2 linked regions of the Undibacterium sp. KW1 genome follow. The protein of the gene in region 2 interacts with the protein of the main gene of each other region in a pairwise test. Links are inferred from orthologs where the notes say so. Each region holds a gene or a part of one and is shown on either strand. Other genes may lie near its edges.

The links. Proteins that work in one complex are often made in the same cells at the same time.
Region 1: the proteins of cyoB (region 2) and UNDKW_RS13545 interact in binary tests that used the Escherichia coli proteins (3 or more experiments, as listed by UniProt). The link is inferred for Undibacterium sp. KW1 from one-to-one orthologs.

What each region holds. Positions count from the first base shown.
Region 1 is NZ_AP018439.1:3,008,533-3,012,821, reverse strand. The notes cover bases 1-2,935. They hold UNDKW_RS13545 (pyridoxal phosphate-dependent aminotransferase), read right to left. Parts: upstream 2,084-2,935; coding sequence 917-2,083; downstream 1-916. Other genes in these bases: upp (uracil phosphoribosyltransferase), read right to left, coding at 2,127-2,759; UNDKW_RS13550 (DUF3999 family protein), read left to right, coding at 1-901. Outside these bases: UNDKW_RS13535 (hypothetical protein), read left to right, coding at 2,965-4,289. UniProt on the Escherichia coli protein: Shows aminotransferase activity with methionine and histidine as substrates, and to a lesser extent also with phenylalanine.
Region 2 is NZ_AP018439.1:1,094,284-1,102,257, forward strand. Bases 3,502-6,500 are described here. They hold cyoB (cytochrome o ubiquinol oxidase subunit I), read right to left. Parts: upstream 6,005-6,500; coding sequence 3,998-6,004; downstream 3,502-3,997. Other genes in these bases: cyoC (cytochrome o ubiquinol oxidase subunit III), read right to left, coding at 3,502-4,005; cyoA (ubiquinol oxidase subunit II), read right to left, coding at 6,004-6,500. In the rest of the region: UNDKW_RS04955 (response regulator transcription factor), read right to left, coding at 1-433; UNDKW_RS04960 (ATP-binding protein), read right to left, coding at 572-1,924; UNDKW_RS04965 (SURF1 family protein), read right to left, coding at 2,007-2,876; cyoD (cytochrome o ubiquinol oxidase subunit IV), read right to left, coding at 2,873-3,343; more of cyoC, read right to left, coding at 3,340-3,501; more of cyoA, read right to left, coding at 6,501-7,104; UNDKW_RS04990 (MFS transporter), read left to right, coding at 7,307-7,974. UniProt on the Escherichia coli protein: Cytochrome bo(3) ubiquinol oxidase is the terminal enzyme in the aerobic respiratory chain of E.coli that predominates when cells are grown at high aeration.

The DNA.
Region 1 (4,289 bases), 1.9 Mb from region 2 along the record:
TCAGGGTTCCATGTTGCAGAATCTTGGCATCAGGCTACACCATGTCAGTGCGCAGTATTTGCGCCTGCGCTGGAATAATCCTGCAGATGCACCCTGGCTGGACAGCGTTATCATAGACAGCCAGCAAGAAGTCTATACACCACCGATTTTGCAATGGAGTAAGCCAATTCCGGTGAGGGCTTGTGGTGCAAATTATTGTGATTATTCCATCCCGGACAACACGCCCATAGACAGCCTGCGTTTGCTGGTGAGCGAGCCTAACACCCTGTTACATATCACAGTGCTGGCGCAGGTGACGACGACAACTGCGCCGGTGTCCTCTTATCATCACAGACATAGTCCGCTATATCCTCTGCATGTCTTAAGGAATCAGAAGCGTAATGCTGAAGTGCAGGTAGTAGATCAACAAGTCTGGTTGAATGACAGCATGGTTTATAAAATCAATCTGCAGAATGGTGAAGTGAAGTCACCTGATTTGCTCTTGGATGGTGCCAGTTATAAGACTTTGCGCTTGCGAACCGATAGCCCATTCAGCAAGTTGCGCAAAACCCTGCCTGAGATACAGATCGCCAGCTTACCGCGCAGGCTGGTTTTTCTGGCGCGCGGCAAACCGCCTTACCAACTCGAATGGGGAATGGAGAACAAAGAGGGGGCTGCAATACCTTTGACAACGCTCATTCCCAAAATGGATTTGAGTAAGCCAGTGCAGGCCGATATCGCCAGTGTGGAAATTGCCGACTATGTCGCACCTCAGCCTGTGGTCAAACCAGTCGCTGAGAAGACACCCGCCAAAGAGCACAAACCCTGGTTATGGGCGGCATTAGGTGTTGGTTTATTATTATTGGGCGGGATGGTATGGTCCCTGCTGAAGAATATGTCAGAAGATAAGGCAAAGACCTGAGTATTTGCTCAGGTATTAAATGCTTTGCAGGCGCTGCAAGGCGTCTTGCAGGGTAGTATCCTGCTTGGCAAAGCAAAAACGCACGATGCCAGATTCCTTGCCTTGCTGATAAAAAGCAGAAACCGGGATGGCTGCCACACCAATCTCAGTCGTCAGCCAGCGGGCAAATTCCAGTTCAGTCATGTCGGAAACTGCTGAATAATCAACAGACTGGAAATAAGTGCCAGCACATGGCAGCAAGCGCAAGCGTGAATTGGCCAGGCCAGCCCTGAACAGGTCACGTTTCTCTTGATAAAAGTCCGATAGCTCCAGATACGGGGCAGGCTTGCTCATATACTGCGCCAATCCCACCTGCATAGGTGTATTGACGGTAAAGACATTGTATTGATGGACCTTGCGGAACTCTGCCATCAGTGCTGCCGGTGCCGTTACATAGCCAACTTTCCAGCCTGTCACATGATACGTCTTACCAAAGCTGGAAATGATAAAGCTGCGCTCTGCCAGCTCAGGGTAGCGCGACAGCGATTCGTGGCGCTGACCATCAAACACCATGTGCTCATATACCTCGTCGGATGCAATCAATACCCTGGTATCACGCACGATATCGCTCAAAGCGGCGATATCATCCACACTTAGTACCGACCCGGTAGGGTTATGCGGTGAATTCAGCATCAGCAAACGGGTCTTGTCAGTGATGCTGGCTTTTACTTTTTCCCAGGGGATGGCATAGCCATTTGTCCCCAATTCCATACTGACAAACACCGGCACACCGCCTGCTAGCTTGATACTGGATACATAGCTGTCATACGCAGGTTCTATGACAATGACTTCATCACCTGCATGTACGCAGGCCAGCAAGATCGTCAAAATACCCTGGGTCGCGCCAGCAGTGACGGTGATTTCAGTATTCACATCATAAGCATGACCATAGATGTTCTTGATCTTGGTGGCTATTTGCTCGCGCAACTGCGGCATGCCTGGCATGGGCGGATATTGATTGTAATTATCCGTCATGGCCTGTGCTACCAGGGCAGGCAGAGCAGGGTCGCAGCTAAAGTCAGGGAAGCCCTGACCAAGATTGACCGCTTTTTTCTCTGCTGCCAGGGCAGACATCACTGAAAAGATGGTGGTGCCCACTTCGGGCAATTTAGACTCAGGTACGAAGCGGGCAGTAGTCGTCATCAGTGAAACTCTTCAAAAACTATAAGCGATTGATATAAAACGATTATTTTGTACCAAACAAACGGTCCCCGGCATCGCCCAGGCCAGGCACGATATAACCATGTTCATTGAGATGGTCATCAATTGAAGCAGTCACGATAGGTACATCAGGATGGGCCGCATTCATGACCTTGATACCTTCCGGGGCAGCCAGCAGGCACACGAACTTGATCGTCGTCGCGCCACGCAGTTTCAGGCGGGAAATGGCGGCAGCGGCTGAGTTGCCAGTTGCCAGCATGGGGTCAACCACGATCACCAGGCGGTCTGCGATATCTTCTGGCACTTTGAAGTAATACTCGACCGGTTCCAGTGTTTCTGGGTCACGGTACAGACCGATATGGCCTACGCGCGCATTTGGCAGCAAATCCAGCATGCCATCCAAAATACCATTGCCAGCGCGCAAGACTGAGATCACGCACAACTTCTTGCCACTGATGGTTGGTGCATCAATGGTGGTAATCGGCGTTTCGATCTTGACCAGTTCAATAGGCAGGTCACGGGTGACTTCATACGCCAGCATCTGGCTGATTTCACGCAACAGACGGCGGAAATTATCCGTCGGCGTGTCTTTGCTGCGCATCAGCGTCAGTTTGTGTTGCACCAGTGGGTGTCTGATTTCGGTAACGAGTTCGTTCAAGGTAATTCTCCGGCAATGTTGAGTTGACCGCTATTTTACGTCCCAGCCAGCATTAAGGGAAACGGATAAATCAGGAATTGAGGTGTTTTTCCACTTCTGCTCCAGCCATCGTCAAATTTTTCTTGATTGATAATCCAGTATAAGAAGTTCCGGCATGGCAGGGCCCGCGATGACGGTGAACGACTATCAGATCAGGAGTGCAGAAATGGACAGCAATCAGGCGTTGTTAAATAAATTATCTCTGGGAGATTACTCCCTCGATCGCCATGGCGACCGCAAGGACAATTATTTGCCACCAGAAGAGGCAATTGAGTCCAATACCCGCATCGATGTGAAAGGTATTCGTGAAGCCATCGCACGGGTAGAGGCAGAAGCCAGGGCCACCGTAGCAGCGGAAACAAGGCTGAAAGCAGAATCCCAAGCCAGGGCGCTGGCAGAAACCAGGGCGCAGGCAGAAGCAGAATCCGCCGAACTGGCTCAGCGCAAACTGGCATTGGAACAAGAAGCTATCGCCGGCGCGCAGGCAAAACTGATGGCAGAACGCCAGTCACGCGCCGCCAGTGAAGCCAGAATAGCTGCCACCGCCGAAGAAACCAGGAATCTGCAAGAACGCGCACTGATAGAGTCACGGGCCCGTGAACAATCAGAACAGCGTGCCAAACTCGAACAACAAGCCATAGAAAAAGCCGAGCATCAGTTCAAAGCTGAGTCAGAACTGGCTTCTCAAGCCCATGCAGAAGCAGAAAAACTCGCAACGCAAACCGCCAATGCCCGCAACTGGGCTGCAGAACGCTTTGCCGCATCCCAATCTGCACGCCAACAGGCAGAAGAACGCGCCCGCGCTGATGCCCGTATTACTGAACTGGCACGCGAACGTGAAAAACGCGACCGCGAAGCCCGTGAAACTGCAGAAATGCTGGCCAAAGTCCGCAGCGAATCCCTGCAAATCAGCAAAGAACGCGACCAGGCAGAAGCCATGGCGCTGGAATATGCCATCAACCGCGCCCCAGTGGAATTGCGCGCCCGTGAAGATGCATTGGCGCGCGTTGCCTTGGAGCAAGGTCAAGAGGCAATTGCCCAGGCCAGAATGGAGTCTGAAAGAAAAGCAGCAGAAGCCATACAGTTGCGCATGCAGTCGGAAGAAGACTTGCGCATTGCTGCCAACAAACGCGAACAGGCAGAAAAGATTGCTGCCGCGACTGCCCAAGCCCGTCGTGAAGCAGAGGACAAAATCCGCATGGTGACCGAGTCACGCATACGCGCAGAGCGCGAACTGCAATCAACTGCCATGACGCGCATAGAAAACGAACAGCAAGCTGACCTGCAAGCGCGGGCAAGACAAGCTGCTGAAGCCGCATTGGCAGAAGAAGCCCGCCAACGTCGTCTGGCTGAGCAGGAAGCTGCAGACAATGCCCGCCAGCGTGTCGCTGAAGAGCAACGGGCTGCCAAGCTGGCCAAAGAGCGCCTGGAGATCGAAAAACAGGCGGTACAAGATGCTCGTGAAAAAGCCGATTCAGAACAACAAGCCCT
Region 2 (7,974 bases):
CGTGGATTCTTTCCCACTCCAGGTTCTTGATGGAAGTCGAGCGATTCGTGATCTCTACATCTGCCGTGCCAGCGATATGTCCGAAGGCTGCTTCAATATCATCAGTGTTGGACGGTTTGGATAGATATTGGCAAGCCCCTAGTTTGACCGCTTCCACCGCAGTCGCAATGCTGGCAAATCCTGTGAGCACGACGATCAGCATGTCAGGATTGTGCTGGTGCAAAAGCTGCACGCAGGCCAGGCCGGATGAATGCCCATTCAATTTCAGATCAACCACAGCATAAGCGGGCGTATGATCTGATAATAATTTTTCAGCATCTTCCTTGCTGCTCGCGTGCAGGACGGTATAGCCGCGCCGCTCAAACGAGCGGCCCAGTGTACGGGCAAAAGCAGTATCGTCCTCAATAATGAGTAGCAGACGATTTTCTGGCATAGTGAAACAATTCCTGAAGTTAAAGCTGTATTTCAATGAGGTGGAGCAGAGCGGCTATGCAAACTATTCCAGCTCTTGTGACATTGTAAAGTCTTTATTAATTTTCTTACCGGGACAAATCTGCTTGATCAGCGCTTCCTAAAGCATGATCGCCGACAGTGGCAGACTTAATTGTACGATGGCACCGCCATCTCCGCGGTTCGATGCCGTGAATTGACCACCCAGTTTGCGTGCTACATTGACGACAAAGAATAATCCCAGTCCGCTGCCGGGGCGGCCCTTGGTCGATTGATACGGCTCTCCTATGCGTGACAAAATCGCCGGATCAAAACCAGGCCCGCGGTCAACGACTGTCAATATCAAGTCATCGCCCTGACGTCTGGCTTCCATGCTCAGCCAGTCTGGCGAAGCTTCCAGGGCATTATCAAGTACATTGCAGACCATCTGCTTCAAGGCAGTATCAAAGACGATGGGAATATCATCCTGAATCTGGTTATCGAAACCAAAAGAGACGATAGTACGGGTCGAGGTAAATTCCGTGGTCAGATCATTCAGGAAGCTGTTGATGGTGGTTTTGACTGCCGATTCGCCACGGGCTTCTCCGGCGGACAGCAAGATGCCACTGACTATGCTTTTACAGCGCTGCAACTGGGTTTCCATTTCGCTGATCTCGTCCAGCAACTCGGGGTTTTTCCTGAACTCAGGCATGCGCCGCCAGTCACCGAGGATGACAGACAGCGTTGCCAGTGGTGTACCCAGTTCATGCGCTGCACCCGAAGCCAGCAGGCCCATGCGCACGATATGATCTTCTTCCACGGCGCGCTGGTGCAGGTCTGCCAGTTGTACATCCCGTGCATGCAGGTTGCGGCCTATGCGGGTGATAAAGAAAACCAGCAGGGCCGCATTGAGCATGAAGCAAATAATATAGCCAGCAACATACAGGCGCGATAGCCCGCCGTTTTCACCAGGCGGCAGAGATAAGGGTTCAGAAAACAGCGATAGTCCGGCCAGGCAGGCACTGGTGATGACGACGATAATCCAGGTGGACCAGGCTTCCAGCAAAACCGCACTTAAAATCACTTGCAACAGATACAGAAAAGCAAAGGGATTCGATGTGCCGCCACCGAAATACAGCTGTGCCGTCAGGCTGAATACATCGATCAGCAAGGCAAAAACAAGTTCGCCATTGGTCACATACACACGCTCGTGCCAGCGTAAATGGCTGGCAATATTAAAGCCTATCAGGCAGATCAGCACGGCCAGCATTTTAACCAGAGGCAATTGTATGCCAAAGCCAAACATGACGATCAATATGGTCGATAACTGACCAAACACGGCAAGCCAGCGCAACTGTATAAGCTGCAACATGTTCTTGTGGCCTGCCGAGTTTTCGTAGGCTATTGCAATAGCAGACTGGTTTTCTGGTGTTTTTGTTGCTGTTTTTGCCACTATGCCTTGCCCGATACTATGAGGAAGTATTTTTCTTATCATGCTTGCCATGTCCCGTTATTGTGCTTTTTAGTGCATGCTAACAGATCATGGGCGGTATATTAAATTTGCAATTCCAGCCTGGTTATGCGGTATTCCCTGTCTTGGCGGCGTCGGTATTTTTTCTGTCCCGCATGACATATGACCAGGCTGCTGCCGTCATGGCTGCCAGCAAGAACCAGACGACGGCATAAATCAAATGGTTATTGTGGAAATGAATCACGGTCAGCCCCGCGACAGGGGCGTTGGCTGAGGCTTCATTTTGCTGAGCATTGGGCTTGCTGCTGGCCTGGTTTGCATCGGCGTCGATAAAGAAAGGGGCTGGACTGGTCAAACCGGTTGCTACCGCAATGGCGTTCACATCGCGCGAATACCAGCGCTTGCCAGCGGGATCGTTTTTCCTTAAAAAGCCGCCACCCGGCTCAGTCATGCGCAACAGGCCGGTGACCTGTATGGTGCCAGCAGCAGTTGTGATGAGGCGATCTTTCTCTGAAAATGTCCGGTAAGACGCAGCCATTTTTTCCGGGATAAAACCACGGTTGATCAGTATCGTAGCGCCATCTGCTGTCGCCAGCGGCGTCATGACCCAAAAGCCACCTCCCAATTCTGTCGTGGCTTGCGCCAGTATGGTTTTCTCATACAGAAAAACGCCACTGACCTGCACATGGCGGTACTCGTCCGCACTGGCATTAATGTGTGGCCATAGTGAAAAACCGGGAATGGGGACTGGCTCTGCGTGTACGCGCTGTTCAACCCGCTCTATCAAATCGAGCTTCCATTGAAGGCGCAGTACCTGCCATGTACCCAGCGAAATGAAGCCTGCAAAGATGACTGCCATGCAGGCCGTGAAGCTCAGTCTGAATAAGCGGGAGTGACGGGGAGATGAGGGAGGCTGACCTGTCTTTGGTGTCAGGTCAGCCACTTTCCCGGCAACTCCTTGTTCCTGCTTTTTCATTGCATGGATGGCATGGACTTCATATTGTCCGCAGCAGGTTTGGACATGGGGGCGGCATTGATCGATTGCGGTTTTGTTTCTGTTTCATGCATCATGCCGGGCATCATATTGTGATTCAGGTGATACATGACCCATAGCGATCCGCTCATCATGATAAATACCAGCATGCCGGTAAACAGCAGGGCCAGCATGGTCCAGCCACCTTCAGATTTGCTGTTCATGTGCAGGAAATACACCATGTGCACGACGATCTGTATCGCGGCAAATACCAGCAGGACTATGCCTGTGGTGCTCGATTTGTTCATGACTTTGCCCATGACCAGCCAGAAGGGTATCGCAGTCAAAATCACTGCCAGAATAAATCCTGTTGCATAGTCTTTCAGACTGCCATGACTGGCGTGCGTGTGCTCATGATGATCATCGTGATGATCGTGGCCATGCGCCGTGTGTTCTTGGTGTGCACTCATGGCAAGACTCCCATCAAATAAACAAAGGTAAATACACCGATCCAGATCACGTCCAGGAAATGCCAGAACATCGATAGGCACATCAGTCTCCTGCCGTTCTCAGGCGTGAGGCCATGGCGGCCTATCTGGAACATCAGGGTAATCAGCCAGATAATACCGAAAGTCACGTGCAGGCCGTGCGTGCCTACCAGTGCAAAGAAGGAGGTCAGAAAGCCACTGCGTTGTGGGCCCGCACCTTCGTGTATCAGGTGGGCAAATTCATACAGTTCCAGACTGATAAAACCTGCTCCCAGCAAACCGGTAATAGCCAGCCAGATCAAGGTAGCTTTCACACGCTTGCGCTGCATTTCCAGCATGGCAAAGCCATACGTGATAGAGGACAGCAACAGCAGGGAGGTATTCACGGCTACCAGCGGCAGGTCAAACAATTCTGCACCGGTAGGACCACCTGCATAGTTGCGGCCCAATACCGCGTAGGTAGCAAACAGACAGGCGAAGATCAGGCAATCGCTCATCAGGTAAAGCCAGAAGCCGAGCAGGGTGCCGTTTTCCGGATGGTGTTCCTTGACATAGAAATCGCTGCTGGCAAAAGTGCGAGCCTGCGAAGTTGCACTGGTATTCAAGTTCGTGCCCTCGTTAGGGATAGTTGCAGTATTAGACATGGGCGGCACCTGCCAGACGGCTGCGTTCTTCTTCTGTGCGGATAACATCAGCAACAGGGATGTAGTAATCGCGCTTGTAATTAAAGGTGTGAACGATGATGGCAGCCATCATGGCGACAAAACCCAGCACCGCTGGCAACCACATCTGCCAGATCAGGGCGAAGCCACAGGCTGCGCTCAGCAAGGCGATGATGAAGCCGGCACCAGTATTCTTGGGCATATGGATAGGTACAAAGCCGTCTGTTGGCCTTTGGTATTGCTTGCTCTTCATATCAGCCCAGGCATCGTTGTCATACACTTTTGGTGTAAACGCAAAGTTGTAGTCTGCCGGTGGAGAAGAGGTAGACCATTCCAGCGTACGGCCACCCCATGGGTCACCAGTGAAGTCACGCAGTGATGCACGATTCTTGAAGCTGACATACAACTGTATGATGAAGGAAGCAATACCCAGTGCAATCAGGACGGCACCGAAAGCGGCGATCTGGAACCAGATTTGCAGTGATGGGTCTTCAAAATGGCTCAGGCGACGGGTCACACCCATCAGGCCCAGTACATACAAAGGCATGAAGGCGAAATAGAAACCGATAGTCCAGAACCAGAAGCAGCATTTGCCCCAGAAATCATCAAGCTTGTAACCAAAAGCCTTGGGGAACCAGTAGTTGATACCAGCAAACATGCCGAACAGAACGCCACCGATAATCACGTTATGGAAGTGAGCAATCAGGAACAGACTGTTGTGCAGGACAAAGTCAGCAGGCGGGACCGCCAGCAAGACACCTGTCATGCCACCAATAACGAAAGTGATCATGAAGCCTATAGTCCACAGCATTGGCAATTCAAAACGGATACGGCCACGGTACATCGTGAACAACCAGTTGAATATCTTCGCCCCGGTAGGGATAGAGATAATCATGGTCGTGATACCGAAGAAGGAATTGACACTCGCTCCCGATCCCATCGTGAAGAAGTGATGCAGCCATACCAGGTAAGACAAAATCGTGATTACCACGGTCGCATACACCATTGAGGTATAACCAAACAAACGCTTGCTACAGAAGGTAGAGACGATTTCAGAGAACACACCAAACGCAGGCAGGACCAGGATATAAACCTCAGGGTGACCCCAGATCCAGATCAGGTTCACATACATCATGGAGTTGCCACCCAGATCATTGGTGAAGAAGTTTGTGCCAAACATACGATCTAGTGACAGCATGCCCAATACTGCAGTCAGTACAGGGAAAGCCGCAACGATGAGTACGTTGGTGCACAGCGCAGTCCAGGTAAACACTGGCATCTTCATCATCGTCATGCCAGGCGCGCGCATTTTGATGATGGTGGCGATCAGGTTGATACCTGAGAGTAAAGTACCTACACCGGCAATCTGCAGTGACCAGATATAGTAATCCACACCCACGTCCGGGCTGGACATGATGCCGGACAGCGGTGGGTAAGCGAGCCAGCCAGTGCGGGCGAATTCACCAACGAACAGGGACACCATCACCAGGCCACCGCCAAATGCGGTCATCCAGAAACTGAAATTGTTCAGGAAAGGGAAGGCAACGTCGCGTGCACCGATTTGCAGTGGTACCACATAGTTCATCAAGCCTGTGACCAGAGGCATGGCCACGAAGAAAATCATGATCACGCCATGCGCGGTAAAAATCTGGTCGTAGTGATGCGGTGGCAGGAATCCTGCCGTATCACCAAAGGCAATTGCCTGTTGCAAGCGCATCATGAGAGCGTCAGCAAAGCCGCGCAGCAACATGACAATGGCAAAAATCACATACATGATGCCTATCTTTTTATGGTCGATACTGGTGAACCAGTCGCGCCACAACATGCCCCACAGGCGGAAGTAGGTCAGCGCCCCAAGCAGCGCAATGCCACCAAGTGCGACACCTGCGAAGGTTGCCAGCAAAATAGGTTCGTGAAAGGGAATCGCATCCCAGGAGAGACGGCCCAGGATGAGCTTGGTCAAGTCAATATGATCTTGCATCATTTACTTCCAATGATAAGAGGGAGCACTTCAGGGAACGCTTTGGAGGACGCTTCTGGGGATGCTTTACAAATGTCAGCGTCCAGATAAGCCAACAAGCGTGCTGTGCGGGCGGCGTTATCCTGTTCCAGGCGCTGCGTGAACAAATTGCTGAAATCCATTTTCGCGTCAGATGCGGCATAGGCTCTGGCATTTGCCTTTGCGTCGCTCATCATCATCTTGTCCATGCAGACTTCACCTGTGGCAACGCAGCGATTCAAAATGGCATGATACAAATCCGCATCAACACTGGCGTAATGACGCACCGGCTCGCGCTCACTCGGTTTTTCCAGCTTCAGATAAGTCGCGCGGTCCAGCGTCTGCGTCTTGGCTTTGGCCGCCTGCACCCACTGTTCAAAATTCTGCGTACTCATGCCATGAAACTTGAAGCGCATGTCAGAGAAACCTGCTCCGCTATAGTTGGCTGAAAAGCCATCGAATTCACCCGGCTTGTTAATCACTGCATTGAGCGTCGTCTGCATGCCTGGCATGGCGTAGATTTGACCAGCCAGTGCAGGGATGAAGAAGGAATTCATGACATTCGATGCGGTAATCTTGAAGCGCACAGGCACATCTACTGGTGCAGCCAACTCATTGACCGTGGCAATGCCAAGGTCAGGGTAAATAAACAGCCATTTCCAATCCAGAGCCACAACTTCAACGTTGAGTACCTTGGCGTCAGCAGGAAGAGGGCGGTTTTCGTCCAGGCGTGACAGCTTGCGGTAAGGGTCCAGCGTATGCGTGCTGATCCAGGTGATCATGCCCAGGGCGATGATGATCAGCAGCGGCGCACCCCAGATCACGAGTTCAAGCTGGGTGGAATGATCCCAGTCGGGTTCATACTTTGCTGAGGTGTTATTTTTTCTGTAACGCCAGGCAAATAGTATGGTCAAAAAGATCACCGGTACGATGATCAGTAACATCAAAAGGGTGGATACCCATATCAGATGGCTTTGCTGAGCGGCGATATCACCTGAGGGATTCATTACCACCGTGTTGCAACCCGCCAACAAAATTGCAGAAAAAACAGCAAATCCGCGTCGTGCAAATGAGGGAATCATATTGAGATAGGTCAATGATTATAGAAATTTGTGCTAATGTACCTTTACAAAAAGGCCTTGGCGATTGGACGTTTTGTCCTAGTTTTCAAATAAGCATCAGAAATGAAGATCGCACAGGAGCCAGACTATAAATTTTGAGACAATTTGAGGGACCATCATGGCCAGCATCAGCACCAATGAAAATGAACTGCCCTCCAGCTCCATGGCAGATACTGCAATCAGGAATATCAAAAACAGTCATTCCGATCATTCCTCCATTGCACCCGGCGAAATCGCCATCGGCGTCGTCATAGGACGGGCCTCGGAATATTTTGACTTTTTTGTCTATGCACTGGCTTCAGTACTGGTTTTCCCCCAGGTTTTCTTTCCATTTGAACAAAGGCTGGAAGGCACACTGTATGCCTTCGTGATCTTTTCATTTGCTTTTCTGGCACGTCCGTTTGGCACAGTAGCTTTTATGGAAATCCAGAAGCGACTCGGACGTGAAGCCAAGCTCACCATTGCTCTGGTTTTATTGGGTGTATCTACTGCTGGCATTGCGTTCCTGCCAACCTATTCGCATCTGGGTGTAACTTCCATCGTCTTGTTGTCCTTGTTACGCATAGGGCAGGGGCTGGCGCTGGGTGGCTCCTGGGATGGTCTGCCTTCCTTGCTGGCCTTGAACGCACCCGAAAACAAGCGTGGCTGGTATGCGATGCTGGGGCAACTGGGCGCACCGGTAGGCTTCATGATCGCAGCGGGCCTGTTTGCCTACATGGTTGCCAATCTGTCGACTGAAGACTTTTTGGAATGGGGCTGGCGTTATCCATTTTATGTCGCATTTGCAATCAATGTGGTTGCCCTGTTTGCCCGCCTGCGCCTGGTTTCTAC